2 linked regions of the Saccharicrinis fermentans DSM 9555 = JCM 21142 genome follow. The protein of the gene in region 2 interacts with the protein of the main gene of each other region in a pairwise test. Links are inferred from orthologs where the notes say so. Each region holds a gene or a part of one and is shown on either strand. Other genes may lie near its edges.

Evidence for each region. Proteins that work in one complex are often made in the same cells at the same time.
Region 1: the proteins of ligA (region 2) and leuS interact in binary tests that used the Escherichia coli proteins (3 or more experiments, as listed by UniProt). The link is inferred for Saccharicrinis fermentans DSM 9555 = JCM 21142 from one-to-one orthologs.

What each region holds. Positions count from the first base shown.
Region 1 is NZ_KI912107.1:560,638-568,442, forward strand. Bases 1,325-4,621 are described here. They hold leuS (leucine--tRNA ligase), read right to left. Parts: upstream 4,312-4,621; coding sequence 1,525-4,311; downstream 1,325-1,524. Also shown: CYTFE_RS0102580 (YitT family protein), read right to left, coding at 1-125; CYTFE_RS0102585 (YitT family protein), read right to left, coding at 261-1,121; CYTFE_RS0102600 (metal-dependent transcriptional regulator), read left to right, coding at 4,808-5,842; CYTFE_RS0102605 (FeoB small GTPase domain-containing protein), read left to right, coding at 5,848-6,636; CYTFE_RS0102610 (nucleoside recognition domain-containing protein), read left to right, coding at 6,701-7,805.
Region 2 is NZ_KI912107.1:669,538-676,938, reverse strand. The notes cover bases 2,152-5,044. They hold ligA (NAD-dependent DNA ligase LigA), read left to right. Parts: upstream 2,152-2,526; coding sequence 2,527-4,563; downstream 4,564-5,044. Other genes in these bases: CYTFE_RS0102890 (DUF6913 domain-containing protein), read left to right, coding at 4,568-5,044; CYTFE_RS0102900 (NHL repeat-containing protein), read left to right, coding at 2,152-2,398. Also shown: CYTFE_RS0102905 (TonB-dependent receptor plug domain-containing protein), read left to right, coding at 1-1,289; more of CYTFE_RS0102900, read left to right, coding at 1,307-2,151; more of CYTFE_RS0102890, read left to right, coding at 5,045-5,113; penicillin-binding protein activator LpoB, read left to right, coding at 5,191-5,778; CYTFE_RS0102880 (COG3014 family protein), read left to right, coding at 5,892-7,289. UniProt on the Escherichia coli protein: DNA ligase that catalyzes the formation of phosphodiester linkages between 5'-phosphoryl and 3'-hydroxyl groups in double-stranded DNA using NAD as a coenzyme and as the energy source for the reaction.

The DNA.
Region 1 (7,805 bases), 110 kb from region 2 along the record:
GTGATTCCGCCACCAACAATGTCTGAAGGAATAAGAAATCCTGCCCATCCAAGGCTTGAAACGCACACTGCAAAGGTGAGTATTACATATATCTTTAGCTCATTAAATACTTTTGTTGATTCCATAAACATAGAAATTTATCAGACATTAATTATTTTTCAAAAGCGACTACCTAATGATTGTTTTATGATTTATTTTGTGTTTACCCATTTGCTTAACATGTTTATTTGTACTTGCCATTGAATACTTGGAATAATCAACTATACCTTAAGTTGGTCGAATCCTCTACCGTAAACACCCGAAACGGTTCCCATGGTTACAAAGGCATCAGGATCAATGTCTTTGATGATGCGAAAAAGGATGGTAGAGGTTCGTTTCTTGGAGATTACCATTAATACCTTTTTTTCATCTCCAGTGTAGGCACCTATGCCATCAAGTATGGTACAACCTTTTTCCGTTTTAGCAATTATACTATCAGCTATTCTTTTATATTTTTCGCTAATAATGAATAACTGAACGGTTTGTTTATTGCCTGTAATAACCAGATCTACTGCATAGCCAAAAATGGCCATGGTGATAAAGCCATACATGACAATTTCTATGTTTTGAAAAACAAAGTATCCAGTAAATATGATAAATACATCGCAAAGTAATAATAACCTTCCTAAACTTATGTTTTTATATTTATTGATGATCATGGCAATAATATCTGTACCTCCGGTACTACCTCCATTGATAAAGATTAAGCCTCCTCCTGTTCCTGCTAGAGAAGAGCCAATAAGCGTAGACATAAAAGTATCTTCAGTAAGCGGTGTTTTAAAATAGCGCGTTAAAACGGAAAGCAAGATGCCAAATAGTATGATGCAATAAATACTTTTGATACCAAATGAAAAACCTAGCATTTTGATGGCTAAGATAATGAGTATTGCGTTGATGGAGATAGAAACCAATCCCACATCCCATCCCCATAAAAAATGAAAAGTACTGGCTAAACCAGTTATTCCTCCTCCTACAATTCCGGCGGGAATGATAAAGGCGGACCACCCTATAGATGCAATGCAGAGGGAAAGAGTCAACATTAAGTATGACTTAACTTCCCGATAAATTTTTTGCTTTTCCATTGCTGATGCTTAAAATATAAACCGTTTTTTTGTTTGTAAAAAATGATCATTGAAATTTCGGCAAAGTAAACGAAAGCTAGCTATATGAAAATGATACTAATGTCATGTTTTGTGTCTTATTTTATATGATTTTTCTCATGGGTCTTATGCGTTGGAAAAGTTAAAGGTATTTAGTCTCTTTGTTTAACCTGGATTTGTACATAAAGGGATCATTGATTTTGGCGAGTTTTATATGGCTTTTAAAAATTTAATTATATGGAGTGAGCTAGCAAGCGACTTGATTGGTAGTAGTTTTAATTTATAATAGATTTTCTAATGTATTTTGCGGGTTTAATAGCAGGTTAATTGATAAAAAAAGGCCGACATTGTTTGCCGGCCTTCTCTGAATATTTAGTGTTTATTTTTATCCGATCACTACATTGATGATTTTATTGGGAACAATGATGATTTTTCTTATTGTTTTTCCTTCCAGCCATTTTTGTGCACTTTCGTGACTTTTAACAGCTTCTTCAATCTCTTTGTTGGAGGCATCCACTGGCATATTCATCTTAAATCGCATTTTTCCGTTAAATGAAACGGGGTAATTAAAAGAGGATTCTGCTAGGTGAGATGCATTGAATAAAGGCCATGGAGCATCACATACAGATGTTGTATGGCCTAATTTTTCCCATAGTTCTTCACATAGGTGAGGCGCAAATGGCGCAAGTAATATGGTCAGAGGTTCAAGAATTTGGCGTTTATTACATTGGAGTGCCCCAAGTTCATTCACGCATATCATAAATGCACTTACACAGGTGTTAAAGGAGAACTTCTCAATATCGTCACTGATTTTTTTAATGGTCTTGTGAAGCACCTTTAGTTCCTCCTTAGTGGCTTCTTCATTGGATACTTCTAGCTTGTTATCCTTGTTAAAAAATAAGCGCCAGGTTTTTCGTAAGAATTTGTGGACTCCATCAATACCGTTGGTATCCCATGGTTTACTTTGTTCCAGTGGTCCTAGGAACATTTCGTATAAGCGCAATGTGTCAGCCCCATAGTCTTCAATGATGTCGTCTGGATTAACAACATTGAACATTGATTTAGACATTTTTTCTACGGCCCAGCCACAAATATATTTTCCATCCTCTAAAATAAATTCAGCATCTTTGTATTCAGGGTTCCATCCCTTAAATTTCTCAATGTCTAAGATGTCATTGCTCACTATGTTCACATCCACATGAATAGCTGTTGTTTTGTATTCGTTTTTTAGGTGGAGAGATACGAACTTATTGGTGCCATTGATTCGGTAAACGAAGTTAGAGCGCCCCTGTATCATTCCTTGGTTAATCAATTTTTTGTAGGGTTCGTCTTTTACAACATAGCCCATGTCGAATAAAAACTTATTCCAAAAACGTGAATAAATCAGGTGTCCGGTGGCATGTTCTGTACCTCCGATATATAAATCAACATCTTGCCAATATTCGTTAGCCTCTTTACCGACCAAAGCCTGCTTGTTTTTTGGATCCATGTAACGTAAGTAATAAGCAGATGATCCTGCAAAGCCGGGCATGGTATTTAGCTCCAAGGGGTAGGCATCTTTATATACCCAGTTTTTGGCACGCCCCAATGGCGGCTCTCCTTTTTCTGTGGGCAAGAATTTGTCTATTTCGGGAAGCTTCAATGGTAGATCAGCCTCGTCAACCGTTTGTGGCATATCATCTTTGTAATAGACAGGGAATGGCTCTCCCCAATAACGTTGACGACTAAAAATAGCATCGCGTAAGCGGTAATTTATTTTAACGTCGCCCACATTCATTTTACGAATGTAGTCTTTTGTTTTTGCAATGGCTTCGGGCACCTTTAAGCCATTCAAGAATCCTGAATTTATCATGATGCCGGCCTTGGAGTCTTTAGAGTCATCCCATGTAGCTGGGTCGGAGGCTTCTTCTCCTTCAGGGATTACCACTTGTATAATGGGTAAATTAAAGTGTTTGGCAAAAGCAAAGTCACGAGAGTCGTGGGCAGGAACGGCCATGATGGCACCTGTACCATAACCGGCCAGTACGTAATCGCCAATCCAAATGGGAATTTCTTCGCCCGATAAAGGGTTGATGGCATAAGAGCCAGAGAATACTCCGGTTACCTTTTTTACCTCGGCAAGACGTTCGCGCTCTGTTCTTTTTTTTGTTTCTGCAATGTAATGATCAACTGCGTCTCTCTGGTCCTTTGTGGTCAATTGATCTACCAATTCACTTTCGGGAGCTAAAACCATAAATGTAACCCCAAAGACGGTATCGGCACGGGTAGTAAAGATATCCATCTCTATTGAGGAATCCTTAACCTTGAATTTCATCTCTGCACCTTCGCTTTTGCCAATCCAGTTACGTTGAATCTCCTTTAATGAATCTGTCCAGTCTACTTTGTTCAAACCATCCAATAGTCTTTCTGAATAGGCAGATACGCGCAATAGCCATTGGCGCATTACTTTTTGTTCTACCGGGTGTCCGCCTCGTACAGATATTCCTTCTTTCACTTCGTCGTTGGCTAAAACGGTTCCCAAGGCAGGACACCAATTGACCATGGTGTCGGCCAGGTAAGCCAAACGATAATTCATTAATATCTGTTGTTGTTCTTTGTCAGATTTAGCTGTCCACTCATCAGCGGTAAACTCAAGGTTCTCTGTTTGGGCTACGTGCAAGCCTGATGTTCCATTTGTGTTAAAAGCTTTTATTAACTCCGAAATAGGAAGTGCTTTTTGGCTTTTGTTACAATAATAGCTGTTAAACATTTTGATAAATGCCCATTGAGTCCAGTGGTAATATTCAGGATCACAGGTTTTTATTTCTCGATCCCAATCATAACAAAATCCAATTTTGTCTAACTGTTCTCTATATCTGTTCAGGTTTTTTTCGGTTGTAATTGCCGGATGTTGACCTGTTTGGATGGCGTATTGTTCTGCAGGCAGCCCATAGGCATCGTATCCCATAGGATGTAATACGTTAAAGCCATTTAGCCTTTTAAAACGGCTGTATATGTCAGAAGCAATATAGCCGAGTGGGTGACCAACGTGTAAACCTGCTCCCGAAGGATAGGGAAACATATCCAAAACATAGTATTTCGGACGGTTTTTATCAATCTCCACTTTGTAAGTCTTGTCACTTATCCATTGTTTCTGCCATTTTGTTTCAATGGCTTTAAAATTGTAATCCATGTTGTTACGAGTGTTTTGTTCTTTTTAAGCACCTAAAAATAATACGCTTTAGGCGTGAATGTGCGAAATTATAAAATCTTTTTATAAATTTGCCCCACTTTTAATAGGAGCTAGCTATATTATAAAATATTTAGCTTTTATTTTTATTAGGCCCCTTAGTTCAATGGATAGAATACTGGATTCCGGTTCCAGCGATATGAGTTCGAATCTCGTAGGGGTCACTAAAAAAAACCTTCTGACTCACAGAAGGTTTTTTTTTGGTGTACCAGCATTGTGAAAGTATGCCTTTTGTTAGAATTTGTATTTCTTTGGATCAATGGTTTAATCAAATCAAAATTGCCAATGTTTCATTACTTTAGGTTTTATACATGATTGTTCTTTACACTTGTGAATCAGTTGATGGATTATCAGAAAGATGGTTGTGATGGATGCTAATATGTGCAAAATAGCGCTATCTTTGTTTGGTAAAAATTATTAACGAGAAACCTAAAACGGGATGTTTATTATTTTACAAATAAAACCAGAAATATCACTGGCCATAGGATTGCTTGTTACTTTCGTGTTTTTTTGGTTCATATGGCCTAATAGTGGAGGTCTTGCTTTAATTACAAAATTCCTTAGAAATAATAAAAGAGTCCTGCTGGAAGATGCATTGAAGTTTATTTTTGATTGTGAGTACAATAAAATGATTTGCAATATCAATAGCCTTTCTGGAAACTTAAATATCACACTAGAGAAATCAAGTAGTATTCTGAATCAGTTGACGGAGTTAGAATTGGTTACCATCAATCATCAGTCTGTTTCATTAACCGATGAAGGGCGTTCCTATGCATTACGTATTGTGCGGATACACCGGATATGGGAACGCTATCTAGCAGATCAAACGAGTATAGAGCCGGCGGACTGGCACAATGAAGCCGATCGTATAGAGCATTTGGTTACAGAGGAAGAAACAGAGTTATTAGCTGCTCAAATGGGTAATCCTGTATTTGATCCGCATGGTGACCCTATTCCAACTACCGAAGGGATTCTACCCAAAGCGAAAGGTGTTCTTTTGAGTGCTTTGCAAGAAGGAGAGATGGGGCGCATTATCCATTTGGAAGATGAACCTAAAAGTATTTACGAGCAGTTGGTTGTACTTGGCTTATATCCTGGTATGCAGATTTATGTGATTGATGTCACGGAAAAGAAAATTACTTTTGTTGCCAATGGTGAAGAGTGTATGTTGACACCTTTATTTGCGGGATATATTACCATCGAAAAAACTTCTGATGAATCAGTACGCGCTCACAAATATGAATTACTGTCGTCGCTTCGTATAGGAGAAGAAGCTGAAGTATTAGGTATCTCTCAAAATTGTCGTGGTCTGCAACGAAGGCGGCTGATGGATCTAGGTATGGTTCCCGGAAGTCAGATATCTGCAGTGATGAAAAGTGCTTCAGGTGATCCTATGGGTTATCGGGTTATGGGAACAACCATAGGTATCCGAAAACAGCATGCCGATTATGTATTTGTTAAACGAAATGAATAAAAAACATGCATACTAAAGATAATTGCGCAACTTGTCCTGCACATAATAAGGCTAACCTTGTAAAATTAGGCATTAACCTTGAGAATGTGGATTTTGTCATCACCATGGCGGGAAATCCCAATACAGGTAAGAGTACTGTCTTTAATAATCTAACCGGATTACGCCAGCATACGGGTAATTGGCCCGGTAAAACAGTTTCTAGAGCGGAGGGTGGTTTTATTTTTAATGATAAGCGTTATAAGGTCGTAGATTTACCTGGAACTTATTCCTTATTGTCTACCAGCACCGATGAAGAAGTTGCCCGCGATTTTATCTTGTTTGGTCAGCCTGATGTGACTGTTATTGTGGTGGATGCAACACGTCTGGAGCGTAATTTAAATTTGGTGTTACAAATACTGGAACTGACCGATAGGGCGGTAATGTGCGTTAATCTAATGGATGAAGCTAAACGAAATAATTTGGAAATTGATATTCGTACTCTTTCAAAAGAATTAGGGATTCCTGTTATACCAGCTTCTGCTCGAAGAAAAGAAGGAATGAATGAATTACTGCAGGCAATTGAAGAAGTTGCGACAGGTAAGTATCTGTGTAGGCCGCCTAAGATCAAAAGTCGTTCTAAAAAGCTAAAACATGCCATTGAAACTCTTTCTGTAAAAATCAAAGAAAGCTATCCACGACTGCAAAATGTAAAGTGGGTAGCCATGCGTTTGCTTGAGGGAGATAACAGTATAATAGAAGCTGTTCGTTCTGGCGAAATAGGAAACTTACATGAAAAGCAGCTAAAGCGTGAATGATCTAAATTGACAAACACACACAGATGATTGATCAAATATATGGGCGTAGATTTAAGTATTGAAAATGAATCAGGATCGTATGCAAAATAACACAATAAAATCAAAAGGTGAAGAGATTATAGCATTGGCAAATACTGTCAGATGGGATTTAGGGATTGATTTCCATGATTCCATTATAGAATCCATATACGAAGATGCTTCACTCATTGCAAAAAAAACAGTTCAACAAACAGGAGAAAAGGAAGCTTATAGTTTTGATTTAAAAATTGATAAGATTGTGACCAGTAAATGGTTGGGTTTTCCGTTGATGTTTCTAATGTTGACAGTTGTATTTTGGCTTACTGTGGCAGGTGCAAATTATCCATCCGGTTTATTGGCTTCATTGTTAATTGATACCATGCACCCAATACTTAAAGGGTTTGCCGCTTCCGTGAATATGCCCTGGTGGCTCGATGGTGTGCTTATTGACGGTGCTTATCTTTCTATGGCATGGGTTATAGCGGTTATGTTGCCTCCAATGGCTATTTTCTTTCCTATTTTTACTTTGCTCGAAGATCTGGGGTATCTGCCACGTGTGGCTTTTAATATGGATAGTCTTTTTCGTAAAGCTGGCGCCCATGGTAAACAAGCTCTTACTATGAGCATGGGCTTTGGGTGTAATGCGGCAGGTGTTGTCGCCGCTCGGGTGATCGACAGTCCTAGAGAACGGCTAATCGCCATTATTACCAATAATTTCTCTTTGTGCAACGGTCGTTGGCCAACCCAAATTCTTATTGCTTCTATTTTTATGGGAAGCTTAGTGCCTGCAGGGATGGCCGGTATTGTTTCAGCGGGAGCTGTTGTTGCAATAGCTTTGTTGGGTATCTTTTTTAGTTTGGTTGTATCTTGGGTTTTAAGTAAGTCGGTTTTAAAGGGGGAAGCCTCCTCTTTTAGCTTGGAGTTGCCACCTTATCGTCCTCCACGTGTTCTGCAAACTTTATATACCTCACTTATTGATCGTACTATTATTGTTCTCTGGCGTGCAGTCGTTTTTGCAGTTCCAGCTGGTGTGTTTATTTGGTTAGTTGCTAATATTCATATGGGTGATTTAAGTATTGCTGAACATTTTATTCAATGGTCTAATCCATTTGCCATAATATTTGGTTTAAATGGGGTCATACTTTTGGCCT
Region 2 (7,401 bases):
AATTTAAAACGGAGAAACAAAAATATGCTTCCATAGATAACATGGATGTAATGCAAGAGCTAAATTTTAAAATTTCAGATAAAGAATCTTTCACATCCATGTTTTGGTATACCAATAGCTGGCACGAAGTTCAACCTACCATAGAAGCAAACTCCAGCGATACATTAATACAACAGACCTATGAAGATACTCACTTCAGAATGTGGACAAATTACAAGCTACAAAAACGCAAAATAAAATTCCAATTAGGAGCAGGTTATGTCTATGACGACGCTATTTCAAACGGTCTTCAAGAAGAATCTATTTCTACCCAAAGATTTATTTCAGAAACAAGCATCCAACACCAATGGAAAAATTTCAATTACACAATAGGAGCAAAATACAAACATATCGTTCCTGATGTTTACGCCTATAAAAACAATCCCACGGAAGATCGACTTGATATTTTCGCTTCCTTACTTATGAGATACGGCACCAACACCAATGTATCCATCAATTTACGTCAACAGTTTGTGACTTCATTCTCGGCACCCTTTACACCTTCCTTAGGATTAGAACACAACCTTTGGGTTCAAAAAAACTCCGTTCTAAAACTAAGTGCTAACATCCAAAAGAGCTATCGAATACCCACCCTCAATGATCGTTTTTGGGATCAACCTAACTATAAGGCCAATGAAAATTTAAAGTCAGAAGAAGGACTCGCTATTGAAGGAGGCTTAAAATACACCGTTAGCTTGGAGCACTTTACCCTTAAATCCAACATACATTACTTTTATATGGATGTGGATAATTGGCTTATGTGGATTCCAAAGACCGAAGGTTGGATTGCGGCCAATATACTTCGCGTAAAAAGCAAAGGACTAGAATTCCATTCCGATGCCACCATAAAACTCAACAAAACGAACATCCAATTAAGTACAAACTACACCTACAACAAGGCGATACGAGCAGCTTCGGAAATTGAGAATGATCAATTAGGACGTCAGTTAGAATATACACCCAAACACATGGCCAATGGATCCGTCAGCATCAACTATAAAGAACAGGGAATCAACATAAACGGATCTTATACCGGAGAAAGATATTACAACCAAGCGGAAAACAAAACATTGAACGACTATTTTCTTTTAAACATTTCTATTTACAAATACTTAAAGTTAAAAGAACACAAGCTTAGAATGTTTTTAAACATAAACAATGTGCTCAGTGAAAAATACCAAAACGAATATAGATACGCCATGCCCATGATCCACTACACTCTGGGCATCAAATATTACTTTAATAATTAGAAACAAATATTTTACACATGAAAAAGCTATTTTTATTAATTGCTATTATTCCATTTCTATTTTCTTCGTGTGAAGAAGACAATGAAACCAATAAAAACACGGAGACATCCAGTTTTTACATTGTAAATTATGGAAATTACGGAGGCACTAAAGGCTCTTTATCTTCCTTTAACCTAGCAGATTCAACCATCAACAATTACGTCTATGAATCGATCAATGGCGTAGCCATGACGGGTAACCCACAGTATGTATACAACTACGATGGTAATATTTATGTGATGGGTAACAACAAGGACGAAGTATATTATTTCGACAATGTTTTTCTTGAACAAACAGAAAATGGAGTGAGCACAGACATTGTGAAACCCAGGTACTGTGTTGGCAATGGAGACTACCTGTATATTTCATGCTGGGGAGGAGACATCTGGGAAGACACAAGCCTTTCCTATATTGCTAAATATAATTTAAAGGAAAAGATTGTGGAGAAAAAGATTGCTTTAGCCGGCGGTCCGGAAGGACTTGAAATTGCCAACGGCAAATTGTACTGTGCCTTAAATTATGAGCAAAAAGTAGCCATAATGGATTTAAACACCGAAACCTTCTCATATATCGATTTACCTGCCGCCACATCGTACTTTCTAAAAGATAATAGCAATAATTTATATGTAAGTATGATTAGTACCTTCACACATCCATCCACAGAAACAGGCATGGGGTATATCAACACACAAACAGATGAACTGGAAACAACGTATACCTTAAGTGGTATATCCACCGGCTATAGCTCCATTATGGCAGCCAATAGCGATTTTTCAAAAATATATATTATTGCTTCCTCATGGATTCAGGATACCAATGATGAGTGGATACAAGTAGGTGGACTACAAACTTTTGATGTTGCTAGCCAGACATACGAAGCAGAACCCTTCGTTTCCAATGTAAATGGATTAAATGGAGTAGCCGTCAACCCCGAAACCGATGATGTTTTCTGCATGATATCAGAAAGCACCTCTACCTCAGGAAAATTACAAATGTATAACAAGGATAAAACACTCATAAAAACACTAACTACCGGAATAGCGCCCGCATGGGCTTTATTTATTCAATAAAGATTATCTGCCGATAACTGCGAAGCACGCTTTTTCAAAAAGTTGAGAAAGCGTGCTTTTTTATTTTAGTATGTTCTTTCATTCTTTAAAAATTGTATTTTTACAAAATACCGATTCGAAAATGATAGATGATGAACGAAAACATTCAACAAGAGATACAAAGTTTACGAGAACAACTCAACCAACACAACCATCAATATTACGTTCTTAACCAACCTAGCATCTCTGATTATGCCTATGATCAGATGATGCATACATTGATAAAGCTGGAGAAGGAGCACCCCGAATACATGGATACCAACAGTCCTTCACTAAGAGTAGGTAGCGACATATCCAATGACTTTCAACAAATCACCCATAAATACCCTATGCTATCCTTGGGTAATACTTACAACGAAGGAGAGATAGCTGATTTTCACCAAAGAGTTAGCAAGGCTATTGGAGGAAATATAGAATACGTTTGCGAACTAAAATATGACGGAACGGCCATTGGTCTCACTTACGAAAATGGCCAACTAACACATGCTGTAACAAGGGGCGATGGAGAAAAGGGCGACGACGTTACAGCCAATGTAAAAACCATAAAAAGCATTCCTCTGCAATTAAAAGGTGACTATCCAGCTCATTTTGAGATCAGAGGAGAGATATTTATTCCCAATGCCGAGTTTCAGAAGATAAATGAGCTCCGTGATATTGAAGGAGAAGCACCCTTTGCCAATGCCCGTAACGCCGCAGCAGGCTCTCTTAAAATGAAAAAAAGCTCCGATGTGGCCAGACGTGGTCTCGACTGCTATCTATATTACATGATCGGAGAACAGCTTCCCACGACAATACATTCTCATAACCTGGAAAAAGCGCGTACATGGGGTTTTAAAATACCCGAACACTATAAGATATGTCATTCTCTGGAAGAGATCAACGAATTTATTGCCCATTGGAATAAGGAACGACATCAATTACCCTTTGAAATAGATGGCATCGTCATCAAGGTGAATGACATCAACTTACAAAATGAATTGGGCTACACCGCCAAGTCGCCACGCTGGGCCATATCTTATAAGTTCCAGGCTGAGGAAGCTTGTACCCAGCTACTATCTGTTGATTACCAGGTAGGCCGTTCAGGAAAAATAACGCCCGTGGCCAATCTGGAGCCAGTACAACTTGCTGGCACAACCGTAAAAAGAGCCTCCTTGCACAATGCCGACATCATTCAACAGCTAGATCTGCATGAGTCAGATATGGTATACGTGGAAAAGGGAGGAGAGATAATACCCAAGATAACAGGCGTAGATGAAAGTGCCCGCCCCCCTTTATCGTCAAAGATCCATTTTATAACAAAATGTCCTGAGTGTGGCACAATGCTCATCAGACCCGAGGGTGAGGCAGCCCATTTTTGTCCCAACGACAAGACCTGCCCCCCTCAACTCAAAGGCAAAATTGAACATTTTGTTAGCCGAAAGGCATTGAACATAGATTCATTTGGCGAACAGGTAGTTGATCTTCTTTTTGAAAAAGGTTTGGTAAGAGAAGTCAGTGATATTTACCAATTAAGTTACGATCAGCTAAATGGACTCAGCAGAATTTCAAGCGATGACCCTCAGAAAAAAACATTCAGCTTTCAGGAAAAGTCGACCCAAAACCTACTAAATGGAATTGCCAAATCCAAAGAAGTTCCTTTTCCCAATGTTTTATTCGGACTAGGCATCAAACATGTTGGGGCAACAGTTGCCAAAACACTCACTAAAAAGTTTCATACTATCGATCGATTAGCTAACGCTACCTTGGAAGAACTAACAGAAGTGGATGACATAGGACCTAAGGTAGCCCAAAGTGTCATTACCTATTTTGCCAATAGCGAAAACAGGGCTATGATTACACGATTAAAAGACGCAGGTCTTCAACTACAAGGTGAAGCACAAAATGAAAACCTGGGCAAATTCACAGGACTATCCTTTGTGGTAAGTGGAACCTTTACGCAGTTCTCGCGAGATGAACTAAAAAATAAGATTGAACAACACGGTGGAAAAAACCTTAGTGGAGTTTCGGCAAAAACATCGTATCTTGTGGCAGGTGAAAAAACAGGACCAGCTAAATTAGCCAAAGCCCAAAAACTAGGTGTAAAAATTATTAGCGAATCTGATTTTATTGATCTTCTAGAAAATTAATTCTGTGAACTACTTAACAAACATAAGAATTCGATTGGGTGCTTTTATATTGAAGCAAAAACTAAAAAAGAAAAAAAGAACGCCGGTCATTTGCAACTTAAAACAAGCCAAGAACATTGGTATTGTTTACGATACCAGCATTGCAAACAATCGACAATCCGTCACAAAACTCGAATCCTATTTCAAGGAATTAGAAATGAATATTGAAGTGTTAGGCTATGCCCATGTGAAAAAAGAAGAAAACACACTTATTGGAGACAATCACCACCACTATATTTACGCACAGGACTTTAACTGGTATTACAAGCCTAAAAATGAAATGATTGAACATTTCATTCAAGCCCCACTGGATATTATTATTAATTTGTACCAAGAAGAAGAATTTGCCATCGAATACATAATCAAGATGTCAAACGCAAAGTTTAAGGTAGGTTGTGCCCATATTGAAGAAAGCCTGCACGATCTGATGATAGATGTGAGCAAGCACAAAGGAGATACGGAATACTTAATTGAAAATGTGAAACATTATCTGAATATTTTGAATAATTAGTTGGCATGATAATTGATTTTTGACCACTACAATTACAAAATAAATATAAACATTTATCCAACCAAAATACGGTAAATATGAAAACTAAATTACTAACGTCCGCCCTTTTTATAGCATTACTTTTTTCGGCCTGCGCCAGTCACAAAGTAGAGCGAGTATCTCCTGATGAAGCCATTGATTTAAGTGGGAGATGGAACGACACGGATTCAAAGATGGTGGCAGAAGCCATGGTAGAACAAGTACTTTCCGGCGCTTGGATCACCAATTATATGCAAAACAACAACGGCAAAAAACCAGTGGTAATCGTTGGATTAGTATACAATAAATCACACGAACACATTAATGCCAACACCTTCATTAAGGATATAGAACGCACCTTTATTAATAGTGGTAAAGTACGTTTGGTACAGGCCGCCGACAAACGAGAAGAGCTTCGAAAAGAACGTGCTGCCCAACAGGAGTTTGCTTCACTGGAAACTGCCAAGCAATGGGGCAAAGAATTAGGAGCTGATTTCATGCTCAACGGAGACATCAACTCAATTGTAGATACCTATAAAAAAGAACGGGTGAACTATTACCAGACTAACCTGGAGTTATCAAACCTTGAAACCAACGAAATAGTTTGGATTGGTGACAAAAAGATAAAAAAATACATCAACAAATAAATTACAAAAGCCTATTCCATTCCTACTAAACACTACGAATGGAATAGGCCTTTAAAGCAGTCAAATCAGTGACGCATAAATATTTATTTCTCACCTCCTTCCAATTAACTCATATGTCAATTAAAAAAAACAAACTCGTACTTTTAATTGTCACTACATGTATATCCCTCACTTTTATGGGATGTGCCACCTACTACCAAAAAAACTATCAACTTCAAAGTTATATTACAAATGGAGATTTTCATTCTGCCGACAAACTCTTAAAAAAAGATAAGAAAGGAGAATCTGGAGTTAATAAGGTACTCCACTATATGAACAAAGGGGTGGTCAATTTTATGTTGGGCAACTACCAACTTAGTAATACCTACTTTGAAAAAGCAGACTTATACAACGAGGACTACAAAAAAAGTCTGGGTTCAGAAGCTTTAGCAATGATCTCCAACCCCATGGTACGCCCCTACAAACCAGAAGATTTTGAAATCGTAATGGTTCATTATTACAAATCGCTCAATTACCTTATGCTTAAAAATTATGAAGAAGCACTGGTAGAGTGTAGAAGAGTCAACATTCAGTTACAACAGCTAAACGACAAATACAAAAACAATAAGAACAAATACACCAATGACGCTTTTGCCCATAATTTAATGGGGATGATTTATGATGCCTCAGGAGATAAGAACAATGCATTCATAGCCTACCGTAATGCTTACGAAGCCTATGAAAATGACTATAAGAAGTTATTTAGTATTGCTGCCCCCCTTCAATTAAAAAAAGACCTCCTACGTGTTGCATACCAAATAGGTTTTATGCAAGAATATAATTACTATAAAGACCTATTCGCACTAGAATACAAACCTTCCGACAACGAAGATGGATCGCTTGTTTTTTTATGGATGAATGGTTTTGGCCCAGTTAAATCAGAGTGGAGTATCAATTTTACAAATGCAGGCTACCGAAATGGATGGGTTACTTTTGTCAATGAGGATTATGGCTTTAACTTCCCGGTATACGTAGGTAACCGAAGAGTAAATGAGCAAGGTGCTTTTAAAAACCTATCCTTTCTTCGGGTGGCCTTTCCCAAGTACATAGAAAGAAAACCTGCATTCACTCAAGCTATACTACGAACCCAACAGCAGGAATATCCCCTGGAATTATCAGAAAATATTAACGCCATCGCATTTCAATCACTCAAAGACCGTATGACCAGAGAGATGGCCAATAGCATTGCCCGACTCGCCACAAAAAAAGCACTGGAATCATTGGCCAACAGAGAAAACCAAAACCTGGGCTCCATCATCAGTATTGTTAATGCACTCACCGAAAAAGCAGACACCAGAAACTGGCAGTCGCTTCCATATGCCATCCACTATACAAGAATACCTTTAGCACCAGGAAACCATCAGATAGAGATGATAGTCAATGGTTCTGAACAACGCCACGAAACCTTTCATTTTGATATTGAAAAAAACAAAACAAGCTTTTTCACTTTCCACCAGATAGAAACAAAATAAACTTTAGAGCATATCGTACACTCATAACAAATACTTCGCTAACGAAAACAATGCACTCCTTAGATGATTGATGACATTACTCAAAAAAAAGGACTACATCATCGAATTAATT